3 regions of the Rossellomorea sp. ABR4_004 genome follow, and region 1 is predicted to be linked to each of the others. Evidence: riboswitches for the same ligand, from Rfam matches in the RefSeq annotation. Region 1 holds a riboswitch; each other region holds the start of a gene.
What was found. A riboswitch is a leader RNA that binds a small molecule or an ion and turns the genes downstream of it on or off. The one in region 1 is predicted to bind thiamine pyrophosphate.
Positions count from the first base shown of each region.

Region 2: another riboswitch for thiamine pyrophosphate. It lies ahead of ACXAF2_RS23050 (ABC transporter substrate-binding protein); the one in region 1 lies ahead of thiC (phosphomethylpyrimidine synthase ThiC).
Region 3: another riboswitch for thiamine pyrophosphate. It lies ahead of tenA (thiaminase II); the one in region 1 lies ahead of thiC (phosphomethylpyrimidine synthase ThiC).

Region 1 is NZ_JBSWVM010000001.1:1,385,153-1,389,932, reverse strand. It holds gene ACXAF2_RS07290 (hypothetical protein) at 75-614, shown strand; gene ACXAF2_RS07285 (ABC transporter substrate-binding protein) at 618-1,556, shown strand; gene ACXAF2_RS07280 (copper homeostasis protein CutC) at 1,777-2,469, shown strand; TPP riboswitch at 2,551-2,667, shown strand; gene thiC (phosphomethylpyrimidine synthase ThiC) at 2,817-4,574, shown strand; gene ACXAF2_RS07270 (hypothetical protein) at 4,552-4,749, shown strand.
Region 2 is NZ_JBSWVM010000010.1:5,941-19,957, forward strand. It holds gene ACXAF2_RS22995 (universal stress protein) at 1-476, shown strand, start outside; gene ACXAF2_RS23000 (helix-turn-helix transcriptional regulator) at 534-986, opposite strand; gene ACXAF2_RS23005 (cryptochrome/photolyase family protein) at 1,154-2,560, shown strand; gene ACXAF2_RS23010 (dicarboxylate/amino acid:cation symporter) at 2,623-3,867, opposite strand; gene ACXAF2_RS23015 (low molecular weight phosphatase family protein) at 4,239-4,667, shown strand; gene splB (spore photoproduct lyase) at 4,714-5,742, opposite strand; gene ACXAF2_RS23025 (transcriptional regulator SplA domain-containing protein) at 5,755-6,000, opposite strand; gene ACXAF2_RS23030 (TatD family hydrolase) at 6,123-6,905, opposite strand; gene ACXAF2_RS23035 (ABC transporter ATP-binding protein) at 6,898-7,635, opposite strand; gene ACXAF2_RS23040 (ABC transporter permease) at 7,637-8,398, opposite strand; gene ACXAF2_RS23045 (thiamine-binding protein) at 8,395-8,688, opposite strand; gene ACXAF2_RS23050 (ABC transporter substrate-binding protein) at 8,701-9,684, opposite strand; TPP riboswitch at 9,843-9,953, opposite strand; gene ACXAF2_RS23055 (phosphotransferase enzyme family protein) at 10,031-10,957, opposite strand; gene ACXAF2_RS23060 (aldo/keto reductase) at 11,023-11,925, shown strand; gene ACXAF2_RS23065 (Fur-regulated basic protein FbpA) at 11,979-12,164, opposite strand; gene ACXAF2_RS23070 (cation diffusion facilitator family transporter) at 12,256-13,149, opposite strand; gene ACXAF2_RS23075 (ArsR/SmtB family transcription factor) at 13,254-13,625, opposite strand.
Region 3 is NZ_JBSWVM010000001.1:177,422-191,438, forward strand. It holds gene thiS (sulfur carrier protein ThiS) at 1-167, opposite strand, end outside; gene thiO (glycine oxidase ThiO) at 172-1,269, opposite strand; gene ACXAF2_RS01025 (thiamine phosphate synthase) at 1,276-1,893, opposite strand; gene ACXAF2_RS01030 (energy-coupling factor transporter transmembrane component T family protein) at 1,883-2,686, opposite strand; gene ACXAF2_RS01035 (ABC transporter ATP-binding protein) at 2,683-3,636, opposite strand; partial or broken gene ACXAF2_RS01040 (ABC transporter ATP-binding protein) at 3,649-4,047, opposite strand; gene ACXAF2_RS01045 (ECF transporter S component) at 4,125-4,703, opposite strand; gene tenA (thiaminase II) at 4,696-5,394, opposite strand; TPP riboswitch at 5,512-5,619, opposite strand; gene ACXAF2_RS01055 (response regulator transcription factor) at 5,887-6,486, opposite strand; gene ACXAF2_RS01060 (histidine kinase) at 6,483-7,619, opposite strand; gene ACXAF2_RS01065 (hypothetical protein) at 7,760-7,957, opposite strand; gene ACXAF2_RS01070 (cyanophycinase) at 8,120-10,651, opposite strand; gene ACXAF2_RS01075 (DUF6509 family protein) at 10,854-11,135, opposite strand; gene ACXAF2_RS01080 (hypothetical protein) at 11,309-11,620, shown strand; gene ACXAF2_RS01085 (phosphatidate cytidylyltransferase) at 11,657-12,571, opposite strand; gene ACXAF2_RS01090 (hypothetical protein) at 12,668-13,222, shown strand; gene ACXAF2_RS01095 (branched-chain amino acid aminotransferase) at 13,252-13,830, opposite strand; gene ACXAF2_RS01100 (exodeoxyribonuclease III) at 13,873-14,017, opposite strand, start outside.

The sequences.
Region 1 (4,780 bases):
TTTGTGTTTATGTACCCTCCCGGAAGATACGATAGGTGTTTCACAAACATCATTCAGAAAGGAGGAACTTACATATGGCAAAGGATTTCCGCTACTTATGTTATCCCTATATGCGTGAGTCTGTTTCAACCGTAGATTTTGAGATCCGGACCGATTCACTGTCGACTAAAATCGGACTCGCGTCATCATTGACGGAACACTTACCGAAAGTGCACGACGATTTACTATATTTAGCTGAGATGGCGTACCATCTCAATGGCTCGGTGCGGGGGATGACGGCCATCATGGAAGAGGACTTGAATAAATTGAGCCAAATGTACGACCGTTATGTGTTGGAAGTCGAGGATCGTATCCAAACCTTTGTCCTTCCTCAAGGCTGTACAGCCGCATGTACGCTTCATACCTGTCGCAGTGAAGCGAAAAAGTCCGTCCGTGCCTTACATAAAGTCAGTACTGAGATGAAAGTGGAGAATATTTTATTTAAATACGCTCATTTACTGGCAAATGTCCTGTTTGTAATGGCTGTGTATGTGAATAAATGTGAAGGGATTGAAGAAATTCCTTTTGTGAGTAAATCGTATCGCGAAAAAAATATAGAGAAGCGGGGAAGATGAAATATGAAAAAGTCATGGTTAAGTAGTTTACTATTATCAATTATCCTGGTTGTTGTCGCAGGGTGCAGCAATGGGGAAGAAGTAACATCCACAAAGGAAGTCAAGCCTGAAAATGAGTCTTATTCTGTGACTGATGACAGGGGGGAAAAGATTAGCTTTGAGAAAGTGCCGGAAACCGTTATTTCCTTACAGCCGAGTAACACAGAGATTCTCTTTGCCATCGGAGCTGGAGATAAGGTAGTCGGGGCAACTGAATTCGACAACTATCCTGAAGAAGCGAAAGAGATTAAAAGAGTATCGGATTCCATGACGGTCAATGCTGAAGAGGTCATTGCGCTAAAGCCTGATGCTGTCATTGCCTATACCACTGGAGATGATGCCGGAGTGAAGCAGCTTGAGGAGGCAGGATTAAACGTATTCGTCATTCAATCTGCCCAAACCTTTGAAGATGTTTATGGGGATATTGAACAAATTGCAACGGTAATGGGAGTAGAGAAGAAGGGGGACGAATTGGTAGACGGCATCAAGCAACAAATTTCAGATGTGAAAGAAAAGGTAAGTACACTAAAGGAAAAAGAACAAGTATATTTTGAAATCAGTCCCTCCCCTGATATTTATACAGCAGGTGCAGAAACGTTTCAGCAGGAAATACTGGAAACGGCTGGGGTCGAGAATATTTTTGTAGACCAAAAAGGCTGGGTGAAAGTAGGCGAAGAAGAAATCATTAAACGGAATCCTAATATGATTTTGACGACAGTGGGGTATGTCGACGAGCCGACAGCTGAAATCAAGTCACGGGAAAGCTGGAAAGATGTAAATGCAGTGAAAAATGACCAAGTCTATTTCTTGGATTCAGACATTATGTCAAGACCGGGACCCCGTATTGGAGAAGCCGTTGAGCTAACAGCAAAAACCGTGTATCCAGATTTATTTTCCGAATAAGGTTGGATGTGAGGAGAGTAAGACAATGATTTGCAAGAGGAATCATTGTCTTTTTCTGATAGATTGTTACTTTTTATAGGTTTTATAAAGTAAACGTATTCGTACTGTCTTCTTTCTTAATAGCAACATTTTTTCGGGGAAATCCTTTTCATCACAAGTTCAACAATCTTCAACATTGTGATAAAGTTAACGTAACATCATTACGTTAGGAGAATTCAACATGAGCAAACTGGAAGTCATAGTCTTGAATGAGGAGGATGCCAAAGTTGCAGAAGCATCCGGAGCAGATCGACTTGAATTGGTGTCTGCCATACATGAGGGAGGATTAACTCCTGATTTTCATGTGATAGAAAAAGTATTAAAGACTGTTTCGATTCCTGTTCAGATTATGATCCGATTACATAGTAAATCTTTCTCGTATCAGTCTGATGAATTGCATACCATGGCCGATCAAGTTAGGACCATAGTTGAACTGGGAGGCTGTGGCATCGTTTTTGGCGCATTATCACATGAAGGTAAGCTTGATTCCCACGCTTTAAAAGAGATCGTACAAAGTGCGAAGGGTCAATCGATTACTTTTCACCGCGCTATCGACCAGTCAGATGATCCAGTAGCCTTATGTAAAGGAATATTCCATTCTGGCTTAAATGTTGATCGAATTCTCACATCAGGAGGAAAATCTGAAGTGAGTAAGGGACTGGATACGATTGGTGAACTGAGGGAAATAGAGAAAATGGGTGGTCCCATTATCATGCCAGGCTCGGGTTTAACGGTGAAAAATATAGGCGAAATACACAGCAAGCTAAAAGCAAGAGAATATCATGTAGGATCAGGTGTCTATCATAATGGGAGCTATGACTTAGGGATAGACTCTAAAAAGGTAATGGAAATCAAACGTGTGATTATGTCCTAATTTGATTTGTTACTATCCTACTATTGGAAAAAAGAATAAATTATGGTAATAATAGTATGTAATACAATTGAATACTATCAATATTTCTACTAGGGGAGTCCGATACATTGCTTGGACTGAGAGGAGAACGCATAAGTTCTTTGACCCTTTGAACCTGATCTGGATGATACCAGCGTAGGGAAGTAGTATGGAAGCGTTTATTTGTGTTTTGATGCGCTTACTACTTTTAGACATTTCGGGTTCTGATGATTCAGGACCCTTTTTTGTGTCTTCATGTCCTTTTGTTTAACAATGGGGATGCCTGACGCAGTATCCTCTAAGATCCAATCAAAAGGAGGAGAAGTGAAGTGGCAATCGAGTTAAAAACGCAATTTAATAACAGTAAAAAAGTATATGTGGGAGGATCAAGGCCAGACATACATGTACCGATGAGAGAAATTGACCTGAGTAGGACGAGTGTTACCTTTGGCGTGGAAGAGAATGAACCGGTTCGTGTATACGATACAAGCGGACCTTATACAGATGAGCGTTACCAAGTCGATATTACTAAAGGATTACCTTCCGTTCGCACAGAGTGGATCCAAGAACGTCAGGATGTCACGGCTTACCCGGGACGTGAAATCGAACCGGAAGATAACGGCTATAAAGGAGACGATCCTCGTGCAAACGTAGAGTCGTTCCCTACTATCAAACGTACCCCGATACGGGCAAAAATGGGTCGTAATGTGACTCAAATGCATTATGCGAAAAAAGGAATCATTACACCGGAAATGGAGTTCATCGCTATCCGGGAAAATGTTGATCCTTCATTTGTAAGAGAAGAGGTAGCAAATGGCAGGGCCATCATCCCTGCTAATATCAATCATCCTGAATGTGAACCGATGATCATCGGTCGTCACTTTCATGTGAAAATAAACGCGAATATCGGAAACTCTGCCGTATCATCTTCCGTTGAAGAAGAAGTGGAGAAAATGACGTGGGCAACTCGTTGGGGTGCCGATACCATAATGGACTTATCAACAGGTAAAAACATTCATACAACAAGGGAGTGGGTCATTCGAAACTCCCCTGTCCCTGTTGGCACGGTACCGATCTATCAAGCACTTGAAAAAGTAAACGGAATTGCTGAGAATCTTACTTGGGATGTATACAGGGATACATTGATCGAACAGGCGGAGCAGGGTGTTGACTATTTCACCATTCATGCAGGTGTATTATTGCGGTATATTCAGCTGACGGCTGAACGTACAACAGGCATTGTTTCCCGTGGAGGTTCAATCATGGCACAATGGTGTCTTGCCCATCATAAAGAGAACTTTCTTTATTCACATTTTGAAGATATATGTAAGATCGTAAAAGCCTATGATATCTCCGTTTCCTTAGGAGATGGTTTAAGGCCCGGATCAATTGCTGATGCGAATGATGAAGCACAGTTTGCCGAGCTTGAAACATTAGGCGAGCTAACCAAAATTGCTTGGAAGCATGATGTACAGGTGATGATTGAAGGCCCCGGTCATGTACCGATGCATATGATTAAAGAGAATGTGGATAAGCAAATGGAAATCTGTCATGAAGCCCCTTTTTATACCCTGGGTCCATTAACGACAGATATTGCACCTGGATATGATCACATTACTTCCGCCATAGGGGCTGCCATGATCGGTTGGTTTGGAACAGCCATGCTGTGCTATGTAACGCCAAAAGAGCATCTCGGATTACCTAATAAAGATGATGTGAGAGAAGGTGTCATTGCTTATAAAATCGCAGCACATGCAGCGGATTTAGCAAAAGGGCATCCAGGGGCACAAGTAAGAGATAATGCCGTTTCTAAGGCTCGATTTGAATTTAGATGGAATGACCAATTTAATTTATCCCTGGACCCGGAACGTGCAAGGGAGTATCATGATGAAACACTTCCTGCAGAAGGGGCAAAAACGGCCCATTTTTGTTCAATGTGTGGACCGAAATTTTGTTCAATGAGAATATCGCATGATATAAGGGGAATGAAGGAGAATGGCATGGATGACGCTTATAAGGAAATAGAAAAAGGATTGAAAGAAAAATCGAAGGAGTTTGTGGAAAATGGATCAAACATCTACCGATGAACCTCTTTGTCATGTACTCAAATTGAAGAATGATATCGTAAAGCTCAATCAGAGAGTCATCCAACTCGAAAAAGAAGTGAAGAGCATTCAGGAAAACTGCAGGCATGTCTTCTATGAAACGGATGTAACAAGATCTTGTATCAAATGTCATTATGTAGAAAGTACCTATTATTAGAAACGTGTAAGTGATTGATTAAATTTCTTTT
Region 2 (14,017 bases), on a different contig from region 1:
AAGCATTGGATGAAGTGCAAAAATTAATAAAAGGTTCTATAGATACACAATTAACCGTACTCCATATATCAGATGAAAAGGTAGCAAATGATAGTCATGACAACTATACCCCTACCCACGCGTTGGCAGATACGTCACCAGGGTTTGATAACAATTATATGGGGAATTTGTCAGTTTCACCGGACAACAAAGTTCATACTTCTGAGGAAGAGCGTCATGAAATTAAGACACCATCCTCTACACATCACTTTTTGAAAAATGCAAAAGAAAAACTTTCTCCTTATGGTATTGAGGCAAACTATATTCACCTATCCGGTTCAGAAGCAAAACGCATATGTGAATATGCCAAAGAAATCCAGGCAGACCTGGTAGTAGTCGGGAGCAGCCGAAAATCCGGCATGAAAAAATGGGTGCTCGGCAGCGTCAGTGAAAAAGTCACTCAAAACTGTGAAACCAGCGTCCTGGTTGTAAAATAAAAGAAACGAATAGAGGGACGGACCTTTGATAGGTCCGTCCCTCTATTTAAATATGTATTACTTCCCCGTCAATTCATCAAAACGTTTATGGGCATTATTCTCGTCAAAGCTGCTGTATATACGATAGTCTTCAAAGTCCAAAATTCGGAAGTGCTGACTGAAAAGGTTTTGCTGAAGGATGTATTCATCATTCTTCTTTACATCTTTCCACCATACCTTCCCGCCTAACGTTTTTTCCTTTCGATAATCAATGCCTTCCCGCGCTAGGGTCTCTATGATTTCAAGGGGCTCCCCCCCAAGACTAGTGGTTAAGGTTTCACTATCTTTGAACAATGCGCAGATGGCAATGACCGCTGTCCAGCCGGCCATGACTCTTCCTTTTTCAATTTGAACAAGGGTTTTTTTTGATAATCCTATAATGTTCGCCATCTTATCCTGTGTATAACCTGCCTCTGTTCGTATTAGCCTTAATTTATCTGAAATGATTAGAACGATCTCTTCTTTTGTCATCGATTCACACCTTACTTCTTTTATAGTGTAATATTACACTATGTTCATTTCCATTTTCAAGAATATTTAAATATTTTGATCAAACCCATTGATTTTTGTATCACCATCTTTATTTTACTATACTTTAGGTAAAGAATTGACGAATTCGGCTATTAGGAGGGAAAATCATGACAAAACGCATCATTGTCCTTATTAGGGAGGACCTTCGGATTCACGATCACCCTGCTCTATATAGAGCTTCTCAAGAAGGAATGGTGATTCCTCTATATATCCTGGATGAGGAAACTTCTCACTCTCCCCCTGGAGAAGCTAAGAAGTGGTGGCTTTTTCAGAATTTAGAGTCCTTCCAGAAGGCCCTTCAATCGATTAACGGACAACTTTGGCTAGATAAAGGAAAACTAGAAGATCTGCTCCCCCAATGGGTTCAGAAAACAAATGCACAAGGGGTTTATTGGAATAGAGTCTATGATCCAAGAGTTTATGAGCGGGATCTCGCTTTAGCCCGTTCTTTATCCTCACAAGGAATAGATGTTCAAACCTTTGAAGGGACACTTCTTCTTCCCCCTTGGAAAATCAAAAAAGATGACGACACTCCTTATAAAGTATACTCAGCATTTTATAAATCATTAAGGAAGGAGGACATCCCGAAACCTCTCCCATCTGTGAAGAAAGTGAAGGTCCCGGACCTTGATGCGGAGGGTATATCCATGGACGATTTAAATCTCCTGCCCTCTATTCCCTGGTTTCACATCATGGAAAGCATTTGGGAACCCGGCGAAAAAGCAGCTATTAAAAGGTATAATGCATTTATTAAAAAAAGCATCAACGATTATTCGGAAGGAAGAGACTTCCCTGCAAAAGGCCATCATTCCACCTTATCCCCTTACTTAACTCTTGGTGTCATATCGGTGAGAAGCTTGTATCATTCACTCCTTGACAAAGAAGGTACTCAGGTTGAACCCTTCATTAAACAATTAATTTGGAGAGACTTTTCCTACTCCGTCCTGCTTCATTTTCCTGAGTCCACCACACGACCTGTAAATGAGAAATTCAAGGAATTCCGTTGGCACAAGGAAAGGGATCATTTGGAAAAATGGAAAAAAGGAGAGACAGGCTATCCACTCGTTGATGCAGGAATGAGAGAATTATGGGCAACGGGGTTCATGCACAACCGTGTCAGAATGATTGTTGCATCGTTCCTGACCAAGCATTTACTGATTCCTTGGCAAGATGGTGCAAAATGGTTTTTGGATACACTGATTGATGCAGACCTCGCCAATAATTCAATGGGCTGGCAGTGGGTTGCAGGCTCCGGCTTTGATTCAGCCCCCTACTTTCGTATTTTCAATCCTACCCTTCAAAGTGAAAAATTCGATAAAGAAGGCACTTATATCCGAATGTGGGTTCCCGAATTAAAAGAGGTTCCCAATAAACATATCCACAACCCTTCAGAAGCTTCCGTGGATATTCTGGAAGATGCGGGGGTCATCCTGGGAGAAGATTATCCCTATCCAATCGTGGACCATAAATCCGCGAGAAATCGGGCATTAGAGCGCTACCAAGAGATTAAATAGATATAAAAAAATCGAGTCTATCGCCTTTACAGGCGATAGACTCGATTTAATATATGAGAAGATTACGCCTCTCCTCTTTGTTCCTTAATTGTACGTTTCTTTTCAGATTCTGATACAAACAACGCACAGGCTGCATCTCCTGAAATATTGATGGAAGTCCTTGCCATATCAAGCAGGCGGTCAATCCCCAGAATTAATCCAATTCCTTCTACCGGCAGGTTTACACTGCTTAATACCATCGCAAGAAGGATCAATCCCACTCCAGGAACCCCTGCTGTACCGATACTGGCTAATACAGCCGTCAGTACAACTGTAATCAGTTGTTCCAATGATAAGTCAACACCATATACCTGGGCGATAAAGACGGTTGCAACCCCCTGCATGATCGCAGTACCATCCATGTTGATGGTAGCTCCCAATGGTTGAACGAATGAACTGACTGATTTCGACACGCCTAAACGCTGTTGGGCGACATCCATAGAGATGGGAAGCGTCGCGTTACTGCTTGATGTACTGAATCCTACACTCATCGCAGAACTGAAATTCTTGAAGAACCAAAGCGGATTCTTTTTTGCCAGAAGGAGGATCGTTCCACCATAGGTAACGATGGCGTGAATGATCAATGCTGCAAGAACGACGACAAAATAAAGCCACATCGCCTTTAACGCACTGAAACCCTGGCTTCCTATTGCTGAAGCGATTAATCCGAATGTTCCATATGGAGCGAATTTCATCACGAGTGTCACAAGGTACATCATAAGATCATTACCTTGTTCAACAAGCTTTAATATTCCTTTTGTTTTATCCCCTAAAGCTGTTAATCCAAATCCAATAAAGATGGCAAACGCAATGATTTGCAGCATATTTCCTTCTGTCATCGCCGTCAGTGGATTTTTTGGAATAATGTTCATGAGGGTCTCTCCCACAGGAGGAGCCTCTTCCGTTTCAAAACCTTCTGATTGTGTTTTGTCGATTCCCTCTACCAAACCGGGATCAATGACATAAGCCAAAGATAAACCGATCACGATGGCAATGCAGGTAGTCACTAAGAAGAAAACGATGGTCTTCAACCCTATTCTCCCCAGCTTCTTAGGGTCACCAAGTCCTGCAGATCCAAGAACGATGGATAGAAAAACAATTGGCACGACAAGCATGCTGATGAGGTTAAGGAATATCTTCCCTAACGGAGTAAATAGATAAGGATCTAATATATCAAATATATCTTTAGCAAAAATATTAAGCAGTAATCCCACAATCGCCCCTAGTATCAAGGCAATAATAATCTTAGTTGTTAAATTAAATTTCATAGATGTACCTCCCCTATTGAATACAAAATAATTAAAAGATGTTTACCCTTAATTACTTTTTGCAAAACTATTATTTTTTGAATTTTTCTATTATCTTCTCCTGAACTGCCTTTCCATTCATTTTGTTTGCTCCATCTTCATTCTCCTTTTCCTATTATACTGATTTTTTTAATAATTGAAGAAGATTAGGGGTGAATTAAAACATTTTTACTACATTTCACCTCACACCCATCACAATATGTGGGAGTTGAATGAATCTTTATGACTACAAATCGATTTCCAATCTTTTCTTTTTTTCTTTTAATGATTAAATGCTACGTGATTGGGTAAATAGTAATAACAGCATGAAAATAGAAAGGAACATACCCAAAATGAATAAAACAGTCTATTTTCTTTCAAGTAGTCAACAGCGCAGCTTGATAGCTGAAGGGTGGGCCGAGAAGCTCGATGTGTCGGATTGGTCGTTTAAAAGTGCCGGATGGGTTACCGAGAATCGTGCTGAATTCAGCATTTTAGCAATGAAAGAGTTATGTATCGACATTAGTACCTTCCCACTTACTCGCATCGAGATGAATGAACTTGATGACGCTTCGGTTATTGTTGCGATTCAGGATACAGAATTTGATGATAAGATAGAGATTCCATCTGAATTAGAAGATAAAGTCATCTATTGGAATTTGCCTAATCCAAGGAAGCGTTCCAAGACACTTATTGAAGAATGGGTGCACTATCAAGAAATATGTGATGAAATTGCCATACGGGTGAAAGATTTAGAAAATCTTCTTCCACAACTACATTAAGAGGACTGATTACAACCGAAATTGTATTGTAATCAGTCCCTTTTTTTTAGGTGAAATACTCCAGCTTCGCATTTGGAAAATGCTTCTCCATATAAGCATACAGATGATCTTTCATTTCCTGCTCTTCATCCTTCTGATAAATATACTTGCCAATCCCGTATTTACCCCATTTATATCGACGTTCTTCCTCATTAAGTTCAAGCTTTGTCATCGGATAATTTTTCTCAATGACTCTTTTAGCCGGCTTTGTGAAACGATGTTGTATGAATTCAAAGGTTAAATCTTTTTTCGCTTCTTCCGGCAGGTGAGCCTCCAAATGTTCAAACATTTGCTTATATCCTTCTTTCCATCCTTCATGGATATAGATAGGTGCCACAATGAATCCTAATGGGTACCCCGCTCTCGCAACCTTCCCCGCGGCCTCAAGTCGCTTATCCAAAGGAGATGTACCAGGCTCAAAATTCTTAATCACATAATCGGCATTGATACTGAACCGGAATCTGGTTTTCCCATTATGTTTGGCATCAAGCAGATGGTCGACGTGATGGAATTTCGTCACAAAACGAAGCTTGCCATGCTCGGATTCGCCAAAATGCTCGATGGCTCGTTTTAGGGTATGAGTGAGATGATCGATCCCTACGATATCGGACGTACAAGCAGCTTCAAAGCGTGTGAATTCAGGAGCCCTTTCTGCAATATACTTGTCCGCCGATTCAAATATTTCATCCACATTCACATACGTTCGTATATATGGTTTACTCCCCATCGTTGTTTGCAGATAGCAATAGTGACAGTGACCCATGCACCCTGTTGCAAATGGGATGGCATATTCAGCAGACGGTTTGGATGTATCAAACTTCAACGTTTTTCTCACTCCGACTACTAATGTGGATTTGGCAATCCGGTATTTCTGAAAATGGTTGTCCCCCGGCAAATTACGAACCTGGTTATGCGATGTTGTGTACCTGATTTCCACATCCATTTTTTCAAATTTTTCTTTGAGTTCTTTACCAAGGGGATATTCCAAGGCATTCGGTTCAAAGTAGACCAATTGTGGCACGAACGGTTTAACCATGATTCATCCCTCCTACAGGTCTCCAAATGATTGAGTATAGGCTTGCTCAGCTTCAGCTTCTGAAGAATACACCGCAATTTCATGTGTTAAAGGATAATAGGTTTCATATAAAAATAATGCCAGTTCGTTCGGATTTTCCGGATCATGCACAACGGCTGCTTCCTGCACGTTGGCTACACTTTGTGTATGCGGATTCCGATAAATCACATATACTACATCGCCTGCTTGATAAGGCATATATTGATCATTCAGTTCCATTCTTTTCACCTTTTCCCTAAACGTCATTACTATCATTTTTTGTTATCTTCGTGATAAATATGATGGTAAAAGATGTTTATAAAAAAACTTCTCCTGCACCAATGATGCAAGAGAAGCCTGATTTAGGAAATCCCATAAAATTCGGTTGTATTCTTAAACAGTTGTTTATATACTTCTGCTTCTTTGATATGTTTTATTTCGGCGATTTTTTCAATGGACCGATGCATGATTCCTGGGTGGGTCATCCTCCCCTGGAAGATCCCTTCAAAACGCCAAGGGCCATCCGTTTCAACCATAAGTCTCTCGATTGGGTACTTCTTAACCAGGTCTTGTATTTCCTTCTCATAAAGGACATCAGGAGTAATGGAGATGGAATAGTTATTTTCCTTCATTCTCTCAATCGTCTTTTCATCTCCCTTGAACCAATGAAAATGAGCTTTTTCAATGGAGTGCTTTTCTAACAGATCACAAACGATAGGCGCATGCTCATACACGGCATGAAGGATGATCGGTTTATTGATCCTTTTTGATTGGATCATAAACCGTTCCAAAAGATCGATATACGGCTCCACTTCAACTTCAGGGTGTTCCTTCATTTTATAATATGGCAATCCCACCTCTCCGATCGCCACTATTTCGTGTTGATGCAGCTCAATCAATGATAGAAGCTCCTCGACTTCTCCATCAGAAGGCAGATCCTGCTCAGGATGGAATCCTGCAGCAGGTTTGACCCTTGCATCTCTTCTTGAGAGATCTATATTTGTCATCGACGATTGAAGGTGGAACGATACAGAGATGAGCGCTTCTACAGAATACAGATCAAGTTCCTGCAGAATCTTATCACGCTCGTACCCTTCGTATAAATCCAAGTGAATATGGGCATCAATCAAGGAAGGTTTACACATATTGAGAAAGCTCCTCAAAAATACTCGTTTTCCATTTCAAAAACTCCTCCGTCAAGAGAATTTCTTTATCCCGGGGACGGGGAAATGGTACTTTGAACTCCTTCTGGACCCTGGCTGGCCGAGTCGATAATACAATGATCCGGTCTGACAGGAACAGGGCTTCGTCGATATTATGAGTTACAAATAGAACGGAACTCAAATCTTCTTCCCAAATGGAAAGGAGCCATTTCTGCATGTCCAATCGCGTGAATTCATCCAGGGCAGAAAAGGGCTCATCCAGGCATAAAAAAGATTGAGGACTGACAAGGGCACGAATGAACGCCACCCGCTGCTTCATCCCTCCGGATAAATCATCAGGATACGCATTCTCATACCCCTTTAAGCCCGCCCGTTCAATCATACTTAGCGCTTTATCCCTATCTCTCTTCCCATGTAACTCCTGGCCAAGCATCACATTCTCCATCACGGTTCTCCATGGCAGGAGGGACGGACTTTGCGGCATATAACTGATGGTCCCTCTTTGACCATTTATCGATTTTCCATCTAATTGAATGTCTCCGGAATCTGGTGTGAACAACCCACCGATCACATGAAACAGGGTGCTCTTCCCGCTTCCGGAAGGACCAAGGATCGAGACGAACTCACCTTCTTCAACATGAAGGGATAGCTCATCGAGGATCAGCTCCCCATCAAAGTATTTAGACATATTTTGTATGGATAAAGTCGTCATGTTACCTGTCCTCCTTTCGATTCCATTTAATCATGATTTTCTCCAATACCAAAATGATCCCAAAGAAAACGAGGCTGAGCAGCATAATCATGAAGATGGCTACAAATACCCTGTCTGTCCTGAAGGAAGAAGAGGCGAGAGTCATATAGACACCGATTCCTTTCTGGGCACCTAACCATTCAGAAATCACCGCCCCCATCACACTATAGGTAGCTGAAATTTTCAATCCTGAGAAAATGGAAGGAAGTGAATGCGGCCATTCAACTTTTCGAAAGATTTGACTTTTTGTCGCTCCCGACATTTTCATATAAAGGATGTACTCTGCGTTTGTCTGCCGGAATCCATCCAATGCCGAGACGGCTACCGGAAAAAAGCAAATCAGGGTAATGACAATGATTTTCGGCAATAGTCCGAATCCAAACCAGATTACAAGTAGAGGTGCCAGGACGATGATCGGAATATTTTGAGACAAAATCATAAGAGGATATATCGCTTCTCTTACCTTAGGCAGAAGGTGCAGCCCAACCGCAGTCCCGATTCCAATCGTACATCCAATCACAAACCCACCGATTGTAAGGAGGGTTGTCGAAGCAAGATGACCTGTAAACGTGGACCATGAGGCGACTCCTTCCGCCCATATTTCTGAAGGTGAAGGCATTAGCCATGCCGGCACCTCAAATACTCTAATGGTGGATTCCCAAATGATGAATAAAAGGATGATGACCAAGAAGGGTCTCCATCCTTTCGATATCCATGCTTTCATCCTTTATACTTCTCCGTTAATTGATTCATTTCAATCCCGGCTGGCTGATATAATACCTTGATTTGAGAAATGACGTTTGAGCTGCCCATATCAATCATTCGTTCATTCATTTGTTCAATCACCTGAAATAAGTCAGATAGATTCCCTTCCATTGTTGTTTCTAATGGATGGACTTCATAACGGACACCAGATTTATCAATGACCGCGATGGCTTCATCCACGTATGGTATAACGTCTTCACCATTTTTCGTCTTCGGAATAATTTGTATGCTTACGAGTGCGTTCCCCATTTTGTTCACCTCTTATTTTGGTAAAAATTCGTTTGTGAATGCTTTTTTACTGTCCAGTTCCTTATCTAATAAATCGTTATCATACATCCATGAAGCATAGTTTTCCCAAACCTCGTGCTTCTGCTCTCCCCATCTGTCAGCGTCATCCTTGTATTTAGGAGCCAGCCATTCCTGACTCTTCATGACTAATTCTTTATCAAGATCCGGAGCTGCACCTAAAAGGATTTCACCGGCCTCTTTTGGATTGTCGATTGCAAACTCATAGCCTTTTGAAGAAGCTGCTAAAAATGCTTTGACCGTTTCAGGGTCTTTATTAATCATCTTTTCATTCGTCGTCAAAACAGGGGTGTAATAATCCAGTTTTTCAGAGTAGTCCTTTACGTACATCATATTCAATTCCTCACCGCGAAGCTCTGCTTCAATCCCCGTCCATCCATAGTAGATCCATGCAAAGTCAACATCCCGTTTCACGGCAGTAAAGAAATCTGTATCTCCCATGTTTACAAAATCCACTTTCTCTACATCAGCATTTTCTTGTTTCATAATAGACGTCATGACGGCTTTTTCTACAGTTGATCCCCATCCTCCATAACTTTTCCCTTCAAAATCCTTTGGAGTCGTTATACCCTTATCCTTAGGTGAAGCAAACCCGGATGTATTATGCTGTATGACCGCAGCGATAGATACGAGTGGTACGTCCTGTACCCTTGCTTGGGTGACACTTTCCTGATATCCAACCCCGAACTCAGCTTTACCCGAGGCAACGAGTTGATCTGCCCCTGCCTCACCAGGTAAGATGATATCCACATCAAGTCCCTGTTCTTCAAAATATCCTTTTTCTTTTGCAACATATAATCCAGTGTGATTGGTATTCGGTGTCCAGTCGAGTACAACCGAAATCTTTTTTAGACCTTCTTTCTGTTCTGATGTATTTTCTCCTCCACTGCAAGCAGTTAAAAGAAAGACAGAACTGATGATATACATCCACTTTTTCATCATGATTCCTCCTCAAATCCTTGTATGTAGTTGTAACGTTTATTCTCTATTCTTCACATAGTAGAGAGAATGAATGTAAAATACCTTATAACGTTAGGACACAACAAAAAAAGCGCCCCAAGCTTCAGCGAGGGACGCATTGTTAAACATGATGATGTAATGTTTAAGAGAATGTTTCCTACGCTGGTATCAGCCAGTTCAGGTTCAAAGGGTCAGTATCTGTCAGGATACAATCTCAACCGGCCACACCGGTCCCCCTACACTTGTACTATGAAATTAAACGTTATCTTCTTCCCTACTTTGCCACAGAAAAGGTGGATATTCAAGCATTTCCTCTTAAATAGATTTACATTTGAAATACCCGTTCACAAACACCGGAATTTACCAGCCTGTTAATGAAAGGGATGTATGCAGATACAACGTGTGAATACCCTTTTTGATTGTAAAAAAAGGTGTATTGAAGAAGAATGATAATGACTAAGAATGGCATCAGTTCCTTTTCTTCCTGAGTTAAAGTACCATCGGCCTGATAGCCCACCATAAAGGCATGGATACATTCAAATTGCTCATCCTCCCTTTGCTTGAACTGGTCTTTGAGCATCCCTGCAAGAAAGTAACAGACATCTGCAATACGGGGTGCTTTTCGTATCCTCTCGAAGTCTATGACTCCTGTCACCGTTTCTTCGTGCATAAGGATATTACGGGGATGACAGTCACTATGGACGAGTTGATGGGGTAATTTGCTATAGGAAGAAGACCATTCATTTAGCCTGCCAAGAAACCCCTCACCCCACCTTTCTATCATTTTAGTACCCTTTCCGCCTATCCACTCTCTCAAATGTGTTTCAACTTTCCATTCTTCTACCTCGTATTTACTGACGTATTGTTTCAGCCTGCTATGGAGTTGAGAGAGATGCGTTCCCATCCTTTCCATAGAAGTTAAGGAATAGACTTGTAATGGCTGTCCTTCCAGAGCTTGATACAGGGAGTAGAAAACTTGATGTTGTTGTACATAGGGCTGTTGTGAAACAGTTAACAGCGGCTTTTCAACAGCAAGTCCCTTTTCCAGTAAAAAAGAAGTTAAGAGCAGCTCTTCTATTCGCTTTTCCACTGAAGAGTTCAATCTCTTTTTCAAATAAAATGTCTTCTCCCGACTCTTCACCTTATAAACATTCGGAGAACTTTCCATGCTCTCTATGGAGGAAGGATGAACCTTCCAGTTCAATAATAGATCTTGAAGAGGGTCAATCATTTTTAATTCCTTTCCAAACATAGTAATATACGTTTAGTATGACTATGAAAGAATGTCTACATACCATATGAAAAGAGGTTGCATCGATGCAAAGAATACAAATGACGGAAGACTTATCATTCTCACGAATCATACATGGGTTGTGGAGACTTGCAGACTGGAATCAATCAAAGGAAGACACTCTTTCTTTAATCCTGCACAATATTGAAAACGGAATCACGACTTTTGATCACGCAGATATCTATGGCTCGTATACTTGTGAAGCCTTATTTGGTGAGGCTCTCAACCTTCAGCCATCTATACGGGGAAAAATGGAGATTGTAACGAAATGCGGTATTGTCCTGCCTTCCGACAACCGCCCGGAACATAAAACACATCATTACAACACGAGTAAAAAGCATATTTTGGCTTCTGTTGAAAACTCCCTGCAGAATCTGAAAACGGACTATATCGATTTATTATTGATTCACAGGCTTGATCCATTTATGAATGGAGAAGAAGTGGCTGAAGCCTTCACTCAATTAAAAGAAGAAGGTAAGGTGCGTCATTTCGGAGTATCAAACTTTAAAGATCATCAATGGAATATGCTTCAATCTTATTTGCCATTTCCATTGATCACAAACCAAATTGAATTGTCGGCCTATAACTTAGAAAACTTTGAAGACGGTACGTTAAATCTTTGTCAGGAGAAGCGTGTCGCGCCGATGGCCTGGTCTCCACTCGCAGGCGGGGCAATCTTCAGAGGAGAGGATGAAAAAGCCATTCGTCTTCAACATGCATTGAATAAGATACAAGAAGAAACAGGTGCAAAGGGTATTGATGAAGTTCTATATGCATGGCTTCTTAATCACCCGGCAAAGATTATGCCCATCGTCGGTTCAGGTAAAAAAGAACGCATTCAACATGCAATCGACTCTCTTTCCATTTCTTTAAACCACGATCAATGGTTTGAAATCTTGCAAACTTCTATGGGACATGATGTGCCATAATAAGTCTTACTACAGCAAAAAAGACGATCCTTTTTCTAAAAGGTTCGTCTTTTTTAATTCGCTATACCTCCACCAACGTAATATTCCAGATAGACTTCTTGCAGTTCATTCATTGAGAGCTCATAAAGCTGCTTACCGAAATATTTATATACGCCAATCCTTAATAATTGTTGAATATAGAAATCCTTTTTAAATTCAGGTGTCTTTTGCTTCTCTGATTTATTTTCTTGATGTAACATGTTCATCCCTCCAGTTGAGGATATACCCCAAATCCAGAGTGAACTAAACATCCTCTTACACATTGGAAATATTAGGTGAAATCGCGCGCTGTTACGTACAAATGTGATGATGGCCCTCTGTGACAGTTCTCCCCTCAACCTGAATCGTAGAGTGATGAATGCCAAATTCCTCTTCAAGATAGGCTGAGAGTTGTAATAAAACCGTATCTCGATTCACTTCGTTTCCCACCACCACATGGCAGCTTAGGGCTGTGAATCCCGACGTGATGCACCAGACATGAAGATCATGCACTTCAATGACTCCCGGGGCAGCTGCCAGGCTATTTTTCACTTTTTCCGTATCAATACCTTTTGGAGATCCTTCCATTAAGATATGAATAGAATCCTTCGTTACTCTCCATCCGGAAATGACAATTAAGATGGCAACCATGACAGATGCAATGGGATCAGCCAAGTTCCAATCAAAGAAATAAATCAAGAGTCCGGCTGCGATGGCCCCTACTGAACCCAACATATCACCAAGTACATGAAGAAAGGCACTTCGAACATTCAAATTATGTTCCGTATCTCCTCTCATTAAAATCCATGCCACGATAATGTTTACAACCAGACCTATGATGGCGATCACCATCATACCTGGTGAAACCACAGGAGTATCCATGAAACGATGATACGCTTCCCAGAAAATATAGAGGGAAACGAGAATCAGCGTGATGCCATTAATAAACGCCGCCAGTATTTCGAATCTCTTGTACCCATACGTCTTCCCTTTATCCGATGCCTTCTCACCTATATAAAAAGCTGCCAAACTAAGACCTATTGCGGCTGCATCACTAAGCATATGTCCCGCATCGGAAAGAAGAGCAAGACTATTTGTTACGATTCCACCTATGACTTCTACGATCATAAAGGTAAAAATAAATAGGAAACTGATTAATAATGCTTTTTTATTCTGATTGTGTCCATGACTGTGGTCGTGGCCCACTTGACATCCCTCACTTTCTTTCTCTGATTCTTATTCAACTGAGACCATTCAAATCGTTGAATAATAACCAAAAAATGAATACTTTGGATCATTTCGCGACTGGTTTACCGGTCCCGTTCCTCCAACTCCATTTGATGAGTCAAGGCAATTTCAATTAACTCTTTTACATGATGATCGTCTAAGGAATAATAAACGAGCTTGCCTTTTTTTCTGAATTTGGCTAACCCCTGCTTTTTTAACAAACGCAAATGATGTGATGCGGTCGCTGTTGAAGCATCGACGATATTTGCCACATCGCATACACATAGTTCTTCTTCGATGGTGAGTGCATACGCAATTTTCGCTCTTGTTTGATCAGAAAGTGCTTTAAAGATTTCAGCTACCTTAGAGGTATTTTGTGATAAAATCATTGACTTTAAGCGATTGACCTTTTCATCTTCCACACACGCTACTTCACATACATCCTTCTCTTTCATCACTTCACCCCCTAACATTCAAATACTCATTTGAATATAGTATAAAAGAAATCCTGATAATATTCAAACATTCTTTTGAATGTATGGGATTTTTTAATATTTTTCAGTAATGAATTTTGTTGTTTTAAACATAAATCTGCCTGCCAAGGGCTCTGTCAATAAGTGTAGGCTAGATGGTGAGGGGAACCGCTCCGCTTTCCGCGGACGTTCGGCCGAGCCTCCTCAGCTTCGCTTCCGGGGTCTCGGCACGACCGTACTTCCGCAGGAGTCTACGCAGTTCCCCTCACCATCTTTAACAGAACTTTCATGACAGAGCTTCATGGTGTGCAAGAAAACAATGTAACAAGAAAAAATATTTCTTCTTCAATCAACCTCTACTTACCTTAAATGAG
Region 3 (14,017 bases), 1.2 Mb from region 1:
TCCCCTTGTTTCACTTTGGTGATCTTGTACTCTTGTTTTTCAAGGATGGTTTGGTTCTGTTCAACGATGATCATTCGGTTTTCCAGGTTAAAATGATGAATCAATTCCAATACTGTTGAAATTGATTCCGGCACCGTGACCAGCTGTCCGTTAATTCGTAAATCCACCTTCTCAGCTCCTTACGTATGAATGTAGGGGATGGTATTCCTTCCCCTCTATCAGATCTGCCATCAATACTCCAGTTATGGGCGCCAGGAGTATACCATTACGGTAATGCCCTGTTGCAATGGAAAGTCCCTCCCATTCTTCACTTCTCCCCATAAACGGTACCCCTTGTTCTGTTTGAGGCCGTATCCCGGCCCAAGCTTTTTCCCACTTGGCATCAACCAATTCAGGAAGGATGGTTGTGGCCAAATGCATAAGGTTCATTAATCCATCTATGGTAATCGTTTCATCAAAGGTACGGGGATGCTCCGTTGCACCGATTAAAAGACGCCCACCCGCTTTTGGAACAATGTAGCAGCCTTCTGTAAAGATGGTCCGCTCCACTATTTTCCGGGTGACCTTAACGGAAAAGCATTCACCTTTAACTGGAAAACTTTTGAATTTCATATTCAGTCGATCCAAGAGGAATTGACTCCAAGCACCGCCAGCTACAATCGTTTCATCTGCATAAAAGTCACCTTTAGACGTCCTGACTCCAGTGATTTTGTTATTCTCTTTCATAAAATCATACACGTCTGTATATTCACTGATTTCTGCACCTTGCATTTCCGAAGCCAACCCTAAGGCTTGTGTAAGCTTTGGTGCTGAGACGTTCCCATCCTTCGGAATGTATAATCCGCCTGCCACATCTTTTGAAAGATGAGGTTCATAGGAAAATAGAGTGTTGGGGGAAAGCCATCTAATTTGTTCCCCAAGGGATGCTATAGAAGCCGTTTCTACTAACTCCTGTGCTTCCTCCTCCGTTCTCGCCAGCTTAATCATTCCATTTTCCACATATTCAATGTCCATTCCACTGATCTCTTTTAAATCCGTCGCTAAGGAAGGATACATATCACGGCTCGCCTTCGCCAGATGATACAAAGGGCCGTCCCCCTTCAATTCGGTTTGAACGCCGAGCATGCCTGCAGCTGCTTTCGATGATTTTCCTGCCAGTCTATCCTTCTCTATCAGTAGAACTTTTTTTCCTCTTTTGGACATTTGATAAGCAATGGAGCAGCCTATCACCCCTCCTCCAACAATCAAAGCATCATACTGTTTTATCAAGCTAGCTCACCCCCTGTGTAATTGTTTATAATAAGATCGGGCTGCATCTAATGGATTCGTCGAAAGCAATATACCTGATAAGACAGCGATCCCTTTTGCTCCGGTTCCCGTAATCTCACATACACGTTCAGGTGTAATGCCTCCTATGGCAATAGTGGGAATCGGGACAGATTGAACCACTTTCTCTAAGCTTGCCAAACCTCTGCCAGGCATACCCCGCTTTGAAGAGGTAGAATAGATATTTCCATAGAGCAGGTAATCCGCTCTGCTTATCGTTGCCTGTTTTGCTTCTTCAACGGAATGTACAGAAGCACCAATCTGTAAGGAAGGAAAAGCACTCTTCACTAAGCTGATATCAGCACTCTGATGGCCAAGCTGCACCCCTCTTACATTCTTCATAAGGGCAATGTCTGCCCTATCATTCACACATATTTTTTTAAAGGGGACTCCTGCTGCTACTAGTCGATCAATGGCCTCAGCCATTTCTTTCCCCGTCCACTGCTTTTCGCGAAGATGGAGCATGTCGAGATATGGGTAAACGGACTTCGAGATTTTCACTAATTCTTCCACTGATTGTTTTCCTGTTGAAATCACATGTAATTGTTTTCTTGTTTCAATTCCCAAAGCGAACATCTCCCGTCGGAAAAATAGGTAGATGGGTAGAAAAAAAATAACTGAGCCCAATCATGATGAGAATGCTCCCCAAGAAATATCCATCATATTTGGAAAAGGTCACTTTGTAGAAATAGGTTCGTTGCCCACTTCCTTCAAACCCCTTTGTTTCCATGGCTACTGCAATTCTGTGGGCTCTTCTGATGCTCTGGGCAAGCAAGGGAATGGAATACGATTTCATTTTATGGAATACGTGTTTTATTCCTTTTTGTTCTTCAACTCCCCTGACTCTCATGGCGTTTCGTATCGTGAAGAATTCTTCAATCATAATGGGGATTAGTCTGAATCCGGCCATAAAACTATATGCATACTTAGGTTTTAATCCCAGTTGCTGCATGAGGGAGTAGAAAAGCTTCACCGGTCTCGTAGTAAGAGCAAATAGTAATCCCAATATAGCGAATACAATGGTACGCAATCCAACATGGATCCCCCGATAAAAGCTCTCTTCGGTAATGTGGATCAATCCCCATTTCATCCATGTTGTTTCACCTTTCCCAAATAAAATCATTGATGAAGCTGTAGAGATGAAAACAAGAAAAAAGGGTAGGATCATTATACTGACGGTTCTATATGAATACCCTGAGAAAACCCATAACAGGAGAAAAAAGAGAAAGCTCAAATATAACAACCAGTTAAGATAATGAATAAAAAGCAGAAATACAAAAATCCCGATCAAGGTCAAGAGCTTAAAGCTGGGATTGATTTGATGGAGCCAGGTTTCTCTATGCTCAATTTCTATATTCATATTGCTTTACTACCTGCAATCTCATTATAGAAATCCTGGGTGAGACGCCCATTTTCAATCACCCATACTCTGGATGCAAAGTGAGTAATGATGTTCTCATCATGTGTCACCATCAGAATGGTAGATCCTTCTTTTTGATAGTCTTGAAGCATCTCAAGTAACGCATACGTATTATGGGAATCCTGCCCAAAGGTCGGTTCGTCCAATAATAGAATATCTTTATTCCTGACAAGGGACGCTGCGACACTTAATCTGCGCTTTTGCCCCATGGATAAATGATAGGGATGATGATGTTTGTATGGATCAAGCTTGAATCGCTTCAATAGTGCATGCACTTTTTCCTCCACTATCCCTTCGTCCACTCTCTTGAGCCGAAGAGTATACGCAACTTCATCAAACACACTGTGTGTTACAAACTGAAACTCGGGATTTTGAAAAACAAACGTACATTCCTCTGGAACATTCTTTCCTTTCACCTGTCTCCCATATAATTCATACGTCCCGGTCGTTTGGATGAATTTCATGAGACTGTGGAGTAATGTTGATTTCCCTGCTCCGTTATTTCCTGTGATTGCAATCCACTCACCTTTAAAGCTGACGGCCTTTTCAATGTGAATCTTATCCTCTTTGTGTATATACCCTTTGAAGTTTTCTAGCTTTAAATTCTTTTTTCCAGACGGGTTCACCTTCTCCGGAGGATGGGAAGAAAGATAATCTTTCCACGCGTCCGGATACCATACCCCTACTGATTTCAATGTTTCCTTGAAATGTGATAAAATGTGAGCCTTTGGACCATCAGCCACTATTCTTCCAATCGCATCGAATAGAATAATACGATCAATGATCTCCAGTACGTGACTCAGCTTATGCTCAACGATAAGTAACGTTTTATCTTTACATGTCCTTTTCACTGTTTCCCATACCGATTTTGTACTCTCTTCATCCAACATCGATGTAGGCTCATCCAGAAATAGCGTGTGGGGTTGGAGCGCAAGGGCAGAAGCAATCGCCAATTTTTGCTTCATCCCCCCTGATAGAGAGGAGATTTTCGTATGGGAATCCCTCAGACTTAAATTCACCTTCTCTAACAATTCTTTGATTATCCCTGGCATTTCGTCTCTTGGAATCTGGTTGTTCTCCAAAACAAAAGCAATTTCCTCATCTACATAGGGCATACAAAATTGAGCGTCCGGATCTTGAAAGACATACCCGAAGGATTCAGGGCGTTCAATCGATCCAGCTTTCATCGGCACATCTATGGAATGGGGTATCACACCGGATAAAACCTGGAGGAGTGTGGATTTGCCACAACCAGATGGCCCGAGTAACAATACCTTTTCTCCGTCTTCTATCGAAAGACTTATGTCTTTAAACATCAGTTTCTCTGAACCGGAAAATGTAAGGCGCAGATTTTTTATATGCATCGTCCTTTCCTCCTTTACTGATTCAAGACATCATAATCTTTTTGGTCCGCACGTCTGACCAAACTGGTTACCCCCGTTTTCTCCAAAGCCTTAACAAGATAAAAGGCTCCTATGCCTGCTATCACGATGGATCCTATTAATCTGGCACCAATAAAAAGTGATAAATTCCACAGAACGAGGTCTCCCATGTACCCCTTAAAGTAGTCCATCAGGATTGAGCCAAATGCAGAGCCCACAGCTGCTGTACAAATGATGATGACATCATAACGCTTATAGCGGGTGATAAGAAAAATCAACTCTGCAAACAAACCTTGGATCAAACCGAACAGGAGCACCTCGAGGCCCCATTCACTTCCCATGAGAAATTCCCCTGAAGACGCTGCAATTTCTGCCAGAAGTGCGACGCCAGGTTTCCTAATGATTAAAAAAGCAACGGTTGCCGCCATGAACCACATACCATAGATCAGTTGATCAGCATGCAATCCAAATGGCTTTAACAGGTTGTAAACCGGTCCCCATAGCTTATATATAATTCCAAAACCTATGGAGATCACGACGGTTACTAAAATGTCTGTGAGCTTTAATTTAGACATGTACTCTACCTTCCTTATCTAGAGATGTCTGAAACGGCCACTTCTCAAGGGTGTACGCCATTTCCCAAAACTGTAATTCATACATGCTGCTCAAAATGAAATTCTCTGTCATTCTTTTCTTATCTGATTCTGTCATCGTTTCTGCCAATCCATCCAGTCGCTGAATCTGTTCATCCACTAACTCCCGAAACCATTCTCCACCATAAGCTGCGATCCACTCCTGATAAATGGACTCCTCAGGTGTACATGATTTCAAGCGTTCACCGATCTCATAATACAACCAGTAGCAGGGGAGTATTGCAGCCAGAATATCTGCGAGTCCCCCATATTGTGCGGAACGATACATATGCGACGTGTACGCATAGGCAGTAGGAGCAGGTTTGAACTGCCGTTTTTCTTCTTCCGTAATCCCTAAACGGTTTGAGAAATTCTCATGGAGTGAAAGCTCTGCTTCATTCGTTCCTACTGCGTGTGTTGCCATTCTGGATGTAGTATGTAAGTCTGTTGCTTTGGCTGCACCAAGTGCCTGCACCTTTGAAAAGTGTGAGAGGTAATAGGCATCCTGCAGAATGTAGTACCTGAAGTTTTCAAGGGGAAGGGTTCCATCCCCGATACCTTTTAAGAAAGGATGGTGAAAACTCGCTTCCCAAATTTCCTTCACTTCGTTTCTTAAGTACGCTGTAAATGACATAGTATCTTTCTCCTTTTCCAGACGACCCGAAATGGGCAACAAAAAAAGCCACTTTCATTATGCATACCGCATACAGAAAGTGGCTTGAGATCAGTTTAATAGAATTCGATTCTATGTGATCTTCAAACACCACTTCCCTACGCTGGTCTCAACCAGATCAGGTTCAAAGGGTCTTAAAGTCACACTTTAATCTCAGCCTTTTAGAAGGCACCCCTAGTGGATCGTCCTATGAAATTTGTTTTCGATGTTATCGTACCACGATTCTTTTACTTGTCAACACCAAAAAGAATACCTTTCATCAATTTCCCATCGGCACTTTCCACACAAAACCAATCATAGCAAAGGATACCCCCAATGAAAATTTAAATGGAATTCATTTAGCATGAAGCTCTTTCTAAGCAAACTTAAGTGATTGAAGGGATTGATAAATATACATCCGATAGATTATGGTTATAGGGACGGACCTCCAACATGGAGGTCCGTCCCTGCCCATCATTTAAACCAACCTTTTTCTTTTGATTGAGTAATGGCTTCGATTCGATTTTTAACTTCAAGCTTGTCGAGTATGGTTGAGATGTAGTTTCGTACGGTACCCGTTTTGAGGCTAAGCTCATCGGCTATCTCCTTCGTGTTTTTCCCGTCAGCAACCAGCTCCAACACTTCTTTTTCACGGTCAGTCAGGGGGTTCTCTTCACTATACACATCGTCCATGAGCTCTGGTGCATAAATACGTTTACCCTCCATTACAAGACGAATCGAGTTCGCCAGTTCTTCACTTGGGCTGTCCTTTAACAAATAACCCTTCACCCCACCTTTTAATGCACGCTGGAAATAACCGGACCTGGCAAAGGTTGTCAGGATAATCACTTTACAATTCTCTCCTTTTAATTCCTCCGCTGCTTCAAGACCGGTCTTTTTAGGCATTTCAATATCCATGATACAAATATCCGGCTGCAGCTCGTGGACGAGGGCAATGGCTTCTTCTCCATTCCCTGCTTTTCCAACCACTTCCATATCATCCTCTAAACTAAGTAAAGAGCCTAAGGCACCTAATAGCATTCTCTGGTCTTCTGCAATAACAATTCGAATCATTCCATTCCCTCCCTTTCTGTTTGCTTGATCACTTTCGGCACTCTCATAATCAAAGTGGTCCCATTATCGGAATAAACGTCCAAGCTCCCATTCACAAATTCTAACCGCTCTCTCATACCTATTAAGCCGCTACCTTTAGTCTGTGTGTAATCTCCCTCGATTCCCATTCCATCATCCTTCACTATGATGGTCATCTCTTTATCCGATTCTTCGATGATCAGCTCACAGTGTGACGCCTTGCTGTGTTTGACAACATTCGTCACGGCTTCTTTTAGGCACATGCTCAAGATATTTTCCAAAAAGAGTGATGTCTGGGGCAGCATGATCTCATCATCCATCACGAAATCAATTTCCGCTGCCTTTAATAGCTGTTTGATCCGGACGATTTCGTCTTTTAGTCGAATTCCCCTCATTTGAGATACCATTGTCCTTACTTCACTTAAAGCCGTTCGTGCCGTTTGCTGAACATCCTTTAACTCGCTTCTGGCCTGCTCTGGATCTTTGTACACCAATTTCCTGGCCAGATCGCTTTTCAGGCCGATAAGAGAAAGCTTTTGACCCAATGTATCGTGTAGATCACGGGCAATCCTCTGGCGTTCCTCCTGCTTGACCAAGTCTGATATACGTTTATTAGCATCTTCCAACTGATCTTCGAGCTGCACCTGTTTATTTCGGTTGTAAATATTAAACGGCAACAGAATGACGCTTATCCAAATAATCAGAATAAAAGGAAATTGAGATAAAAATAATTCATCCTGTATAACAAAATTATAATTGATCGATGCCGTCGTTAACACCAAGTGAATGATATATAGGGTTAAAAACGCCACCCGGTTCTTTATATTGCCATTATAGTAGGCAATGTAAAAAGCAAAATAGATAAAATTAAATTGAATGGTCATGGTAATGGATATTGCGATTAATATCGATGTCCATAAATAAACCGGCCAATCCCTTGAAATAAAAGCAAATCGCAAAGAAATAAAGAACATGATGGTCAAGGAAATCCCTACAACTATTTCGATTGTAGAGGAGGACTGAAAGATAAAATAAAATGGCAGGATGCTGATGATGCTCCATATGTACGGGGAAATTCCGGAACCTTTTTGAATATTGATTAACTTTTTCGGCATTTGCACAATAAAATACCCTCTTTTACTTTCAGTTTTTTTTTAACTATGTAACCTATAGTATGACATAAATTATACCAATTTTCATACAAACGGTATAAGAATTCCCCCGCCGAATAGACAAGAAAATCGTATAAAAACTACTAATATTTCCGATTCTGAATCGCCTTTTGCTTCTGCATGATTTCATAGGATTTATGAATAATATCTGTTAATACATCACCTTTGTAAACTCTTCCAATTTTCGTGTTTTGCTGATAGTATTCAACGATTTCATCCAATTTCTCTGATGTTTCTTTATTAACCCTTACATTAAGTTGCATTCTTCCTTGATCTGACAAGGTTCACCCTCCTTACCTATCAAACTGCTAGCAGCCGCTATCATTATGTTATCACTAGTATAACAAATGCTAGCAATTATATATACTTCCAAATGACCTAGTAATCGTTGATTCATTTTGAAAAAGCCTGAGCTTCAATCCGCCCAGGCTTTCCGTTCAATTTTATTGGGTTTCAATCGAGATCTGTACTGGTTCGATATCCATCTTCACATTGAGATATGAGTAATCATCTTTGTTTCCATCTTTATAACCCCAAAAGCCTTGCGATTGATCTCCTTTTTTGAAAGTCAGTTCAAATCCTTCATCTTTAGAAAAACTATAGCTTTTCACTACATCTTGTCCAAAGTTATCAAGAAGGCTATAGCTTAAATAATTTGCAAGTGAAGGATGCGGAGTTAATACTCCTGTATGGGGAGCAGCATTATATTTGTAGTATTCATAGTCTTTTGTTGAAACTTTATGATTACTGATCGTATATTCCTTCGTGTTTAAATTTAATTGATCTCCTGAGGTAATCCATGATAAGTGTACATTTTTATACGTATGCGATGATTGTGATAGATTTGACTGACTCAAATCTACTACAGAAACGCCGCCTCTACCTTTTACTTCAATGGTTTTCGCTTCGTTATCCACTATCATCGCTGTATCTTCATCTATCCCATATGAGAATTCATTTTCTTCTCCATGTTCAGCAGTGGTTGCAATTAAACGTCCCAATCGTGATTTTTTATCAAAATGCTGATCCACGATACCGTACGGGAAAAATCCTAATCCCTTTTCAAGATATCCAGGACCGCCTTCTTGTTGAGACATGCCGTCATACGTATCAGAGAAGCCTTTTGATAGAGTGTCATAGCTTCCACCACCTGCGATCATCACATCGCTCATGATTGCAGCTCCTGCACTTGTACCACCAAGAACGGCTCCATTACGATAGATTTCCCAAATATTTTCAAGGGCTAATGATTGAGTTCCATCTTGGTTTAACAATGTATCGGTGATATCTGTTTGATCTCCTCCTACAAACCAAATGGCATCGTACTCCAGTATACTTTCTGCTATATACGAATTATTTTTATTATTCATCCAGTTAGACTCATCTTCTTCTGTCCCTTTAAAATCATGGTTGGATAGGGGCAGAATGTCGATATTTTCTTGAGGTACACCGAATGATGACAAGTCCTCTTTAAATGCATGTGAAGACTTTAAACTGGAACTTGCAGCAGGGATAATCCCTATCTTCCCATTTCCCCCTGCCCGATTGATAAATTCGCTGTACACTTCTTCATTACTACTTCCTAAAGCTCCTCCAACGATTACCAGGCTTCCTTTTATGTCAGGATCAAAAGAACTTTCAGGTACTTCTAATGAGGAAGAAGTAAAGTCATGTGAAAGCTGATTTTTCTTATGAAAATGGACGGAAACAGGTGAAACATTCATTTCCACATGCAATAGGGAGTATGAATCTTTTTGACCATCCTGATAACCCCAATACCCGTTTGTTTCATCTGTCTGTTTGAACTCCAGCTCAAAACCATGTCCTTCACTATCGTAAATATAACTATAAACCTCATCGACCGCCTCATTGTCAACCAGGGAATACGACAGGTAATGTGGTAATGTTCCATAGGATGATAAAACTCCGGTAGCCGACAGAGGTTTAAAGTTATAATATTCATAGTCTCGTGTTTCAACCTTTTCCTCGCTCATGTTAAATTCTTTCGTTTGCACATTGAGCACATCGCCAGGAGAAATATAACTAAGATCAATATTCTTTATTTCTTTTCCTGATAGTCTTGACTGAGATACATCCACTACCGTAATGTTACCTCTGCCTAATACTGAAATCGTTTGTTTTTCATTGTTTACCACCATCGCCGTATCTTCATCAATTCCATAAGCAAAATGGGTTTTATTGGTTTCGTATCGGATGGCTGCTGCCACTAGTCTACCCAGACGTGATCGTTCATTAAAATGTTGATCCACAATTCCCCACTGAAAGAATCCAAGGCCTTTTTCAATATAGACAGGTGCATATTCTTCATCAGGACTGGATACGTCTTCAGTTATAAACTCTTGACGAAGCCCTCCTAAACTATCACCGCCTGTAATCATCACATCACTCATGATGGCTGCTCCGGCACTTGTCCCACCAAGAACGGCTCCTTTGCGGTAAACCTTCCAAATTTCATCTAAGGCTTTCGTGTTCTTTCCATTGTCCTTAACTAATGTGTCTGTAATCTTAAGCTGATCTCCACCGACAAACCAAATACCTGTCAGCTTTTTGATTTTTTTAGATATTTCTTTCTTTTGAGCGTTATCTTTCCATTCGCTTTCGTCTTCTTCTGTCCCTGAGAAATCATGAGCAGATAGAGGAAGGATTTCAATAGCTGTTTCTGCTACACCATAGGAAATCAAATCTTCCTTAAATTGATTTGATGACTTCAAAGAGCCTGAAGCAGAAGGGATGATTCCTATTTTGGCTTTCTTTTTACCCCCTGATAGTTTTATGAATTCTTCATAAACAGCCGAGTTGCTGCTGCCTAAAGCTCCTCCGACAATTAATAGACTTCCTTTGATGCTGTTTTCGTTTTTCTTGGCAAATGTACTGGACGTTGCCAAGCTGCTTATAACTGCAAATACAGTTATAACAATGAATAGTTTCTTCACTTTACCCCAATAACCATTCATCAACATTTCTCCCTTCTATTAATCTATTTTCAATTAATTATTATGCAATTTCCATGCCAACTCCGAAGTATCTGAATTATCAGTCACGTAAGAGAGAATGGGTTAAAATGGGGTGATTATGGTAAGGTAATAAATGAACCAATAACAAAAAAACCTCTACATTCGTTTGGTTTCGAACGTAGAGGGTGCAGCTTATTATCGATTACCTGATATTTTCCTCACAATATGAAAGAAGGAGACTTTCTTCATCTTCTTCTAATTCAAAGTCAAGATACGTCTCAGTATTTCTTTCTACAATGGTCGACTGTACGATCCTGGAACCGTTCTCGTCGCGAACAAAAATCACTTTTATGTAAATACCCTGTTCTCTGTATAGCTCATCATCCTCGGGTACTTCAATATCAAGAATAACTTCATATCGATCTCCACTTAGTATACCAGTAGGATCTTTCAGTTCCTCGGCACTATGACTCGTAATGTTCATTTATCTAACGTCCTTTCAATGTGAAACAAGTTTCTTTCATTATCCTATTATACACCTAAACCGGTGGATTTTAAAAACGTATTCCTCTAATCAGCTCAATAGGTAAATGAATGGGCTTGCTCCCCAAACTTCGTTATAATAGAAATAGATACAAAGTTTAAGGAGAGAATGCAATGAATTCTAAAGAGATGCAAGAAAAAATCATTGAAAACTATCAAAAGGACGAGCATATGATGATTCTTGTGTTTGCGCAGTGGTGTGTGAATCATGACCTTGACCCTGCAGCCCTTTATCAGAAAGCCTACCCCAATCAAGGGGAAAATCCCGCATTATTGCAAGGAATTGACTTAACGGTCCCTAAAGAAGAGTCTGAAGATATTCCCGACACAACTTTACTGGGTGTCCTCTCCCTTTTCGGAAACGACAACCTGGCTCATGTCGTCACAGAAGAAATCAGCAAGCGCCATGATAATAAGGGTCAATAGTAAGAGGGACGGACCTTGTGAAGGTCCGTCCCCATTTTACATGAAATCAAAGTAGTAACGAATGATGTGAAAGAATATGGGGGATGTGTAGGCTAGACTATCGACTCGATTGAGGTAACTTTCTTTTAATGAAGCAAATTTTTCTTGATCACCGATCAGGAGATCACGTTTCAACACAGAAATCGTCAAGCTCCCTACAAAACCAGTAACGCTGATAATCAAGCCCGATAGGATTCCGAATTTCATATCGAGAGGAGTTAAATAAGGATAAATAAAATAAGATACGCACGTCGTCAGCAACACAGCAGCCAAAAAGCCCTCCCATGTAATAGCTGGATTAGAGGTTGGTACTACCTTACGCTTCCCGATGTATATCGATACAACAAACTGAACAATATCACTCACCTGGGTCAGCACAACTAAAAAAAGCACTAGATTCGCACCACTTGTTGGATTAGCAACCTGATAATAAGCAAGGTGACTTAACCCGAAAACCATCAGCATCAGACCCCATTGTGTCGAGCTGACAGAGCGAAGGAACCCCAACGTTCCCTTCCCCAATAATCGAGGCAGAGGTAATAACAAAAACACATAAACTGGAATAAACACAATGAACATCCCATACCATCCAATATAAATCCAATAAAACTGAATGGGGATCGATAAGTAAGCCCACAAGAAAATCCTTCGATCCGCTTTTCTCGTTTGCATCATAGAAAAGTACTCTTTAAGAGAAAAGAAGCAAAGGATCATCAAGGAGAACATGGATACGATGGGATTAAACAGGGTAGCCAAACAAAAGACAACAAACATCCCCCACCAGGTTTTAACCCGTAACGAAATTCGAGAGAAATCTTTACCTCTTTGCTTCCTCTTAATCTGTAAAAAGAGGACGGTCACTACGACCAAACCGATAAAAATAACAAATAAAGTCCATATAGCCGATTCCATCATCATCCCCCTTAAAATGACTATATTTCAAACGATAAAAATACTGTATAATTAAGCATATGGGAAAATCTACTACTTTAAAAGAGGGAATGAGAAATGCAAAGTAATAATATTTATATTTTACTGACAGACACTGGAACTCTTTTTACCAAATCCATCAAGAAATATACAAAAGCACCTTACAACCATGCCTCAATCTCCTTTGACCGAGACTTAAACGAACTATACAGCTTCGGGCGCAAACATCCAAACAACCCCATTAGTGGAGGATTTGTTAAAGAGGATATATTCCATGGAACCTACAGCAAATATCCCAATACCACATGTGTAATTTATCAATTAGAAGTAACGGAACGAGATATAGTAAAAATGAGGCGGGTTTTAAATGTGTTTAAGAGGAGTCGCACGAAATTTCTCTATAATTTATTAGGGGTTTTCGGGGTATCATTGAATGAACCTGTAGAATTCAGCAACTCGTACTTTTGTTCTCAATTTGTGGCAGAGATTCTCCAACGCTCAGGAATCAAATTATGGAATAAACTTCCTGCTTTAATTACACCTGAAGATTTCAGAAATCATTCACATTTGAAGCTGGTATATGAAGGTATATTAATTGACTATGAACCAATCAAACGAAAAAAAGCAAAATAATCCCCCTCGATTACGAGGAGGATACAACTTTAAGCCTCATCCACCTTTTGAAGGAGGTGGAATAGGAAATCGTATATGAGCTCGTAGGTAGCAATCATCGACAAGCCTTCATGAAAATCAGGGAGATCGTTTAAAGTAATGTTTAAATCCCATAATCCATCATCATTATTAAACAATAAGTCATAAGATGATTGGCCTTTAAGAGCATTGTCCAAATAATCCTCAATTTGACTGCGATATTTTTTTTGAAGCTTCAACCCCAGCATCGCATCATACGTTCCAAACACGTCATCCACTTCTATCGAAACAGCCTCCACCCCGATCACATCAAACCAGTCCAATTCCAGGAAAACAAACTCGTTTTTATGTTTTTTCAAGTAGGTGATTGGCTGATCTAGGAATATGAATGTTTCTTGAGCGATTAGTTCTTCCGTTTCCTTTTCACAACGCTCGATATATGCTTCTTCAAATCGCGAACCTGATTCCCGTGTCACTATCTTGTCACCTTCCAGGATTCCATGCTTTACTGCAAATTCTTTTTCCTGTGGAAATAAAGCAACGCTACCATTCATTTCTTCGATATACTGCATCAATCTCTTTCTTAACATCTTTTCCCTCCGCAAATGTAATTTCTCTACTTCTTTTATGCACTACTCTAACTCTAAGTATACAGGACAGTGATCACTTCCGAGTATTTCAGCATGGATTTCTGCGGTCTTTATAGAAGGTGTTAAACGGTTTGACACAATGAAGTAGTCAATTCTCCACCCAATATTCCGTTCACGGACATTACTC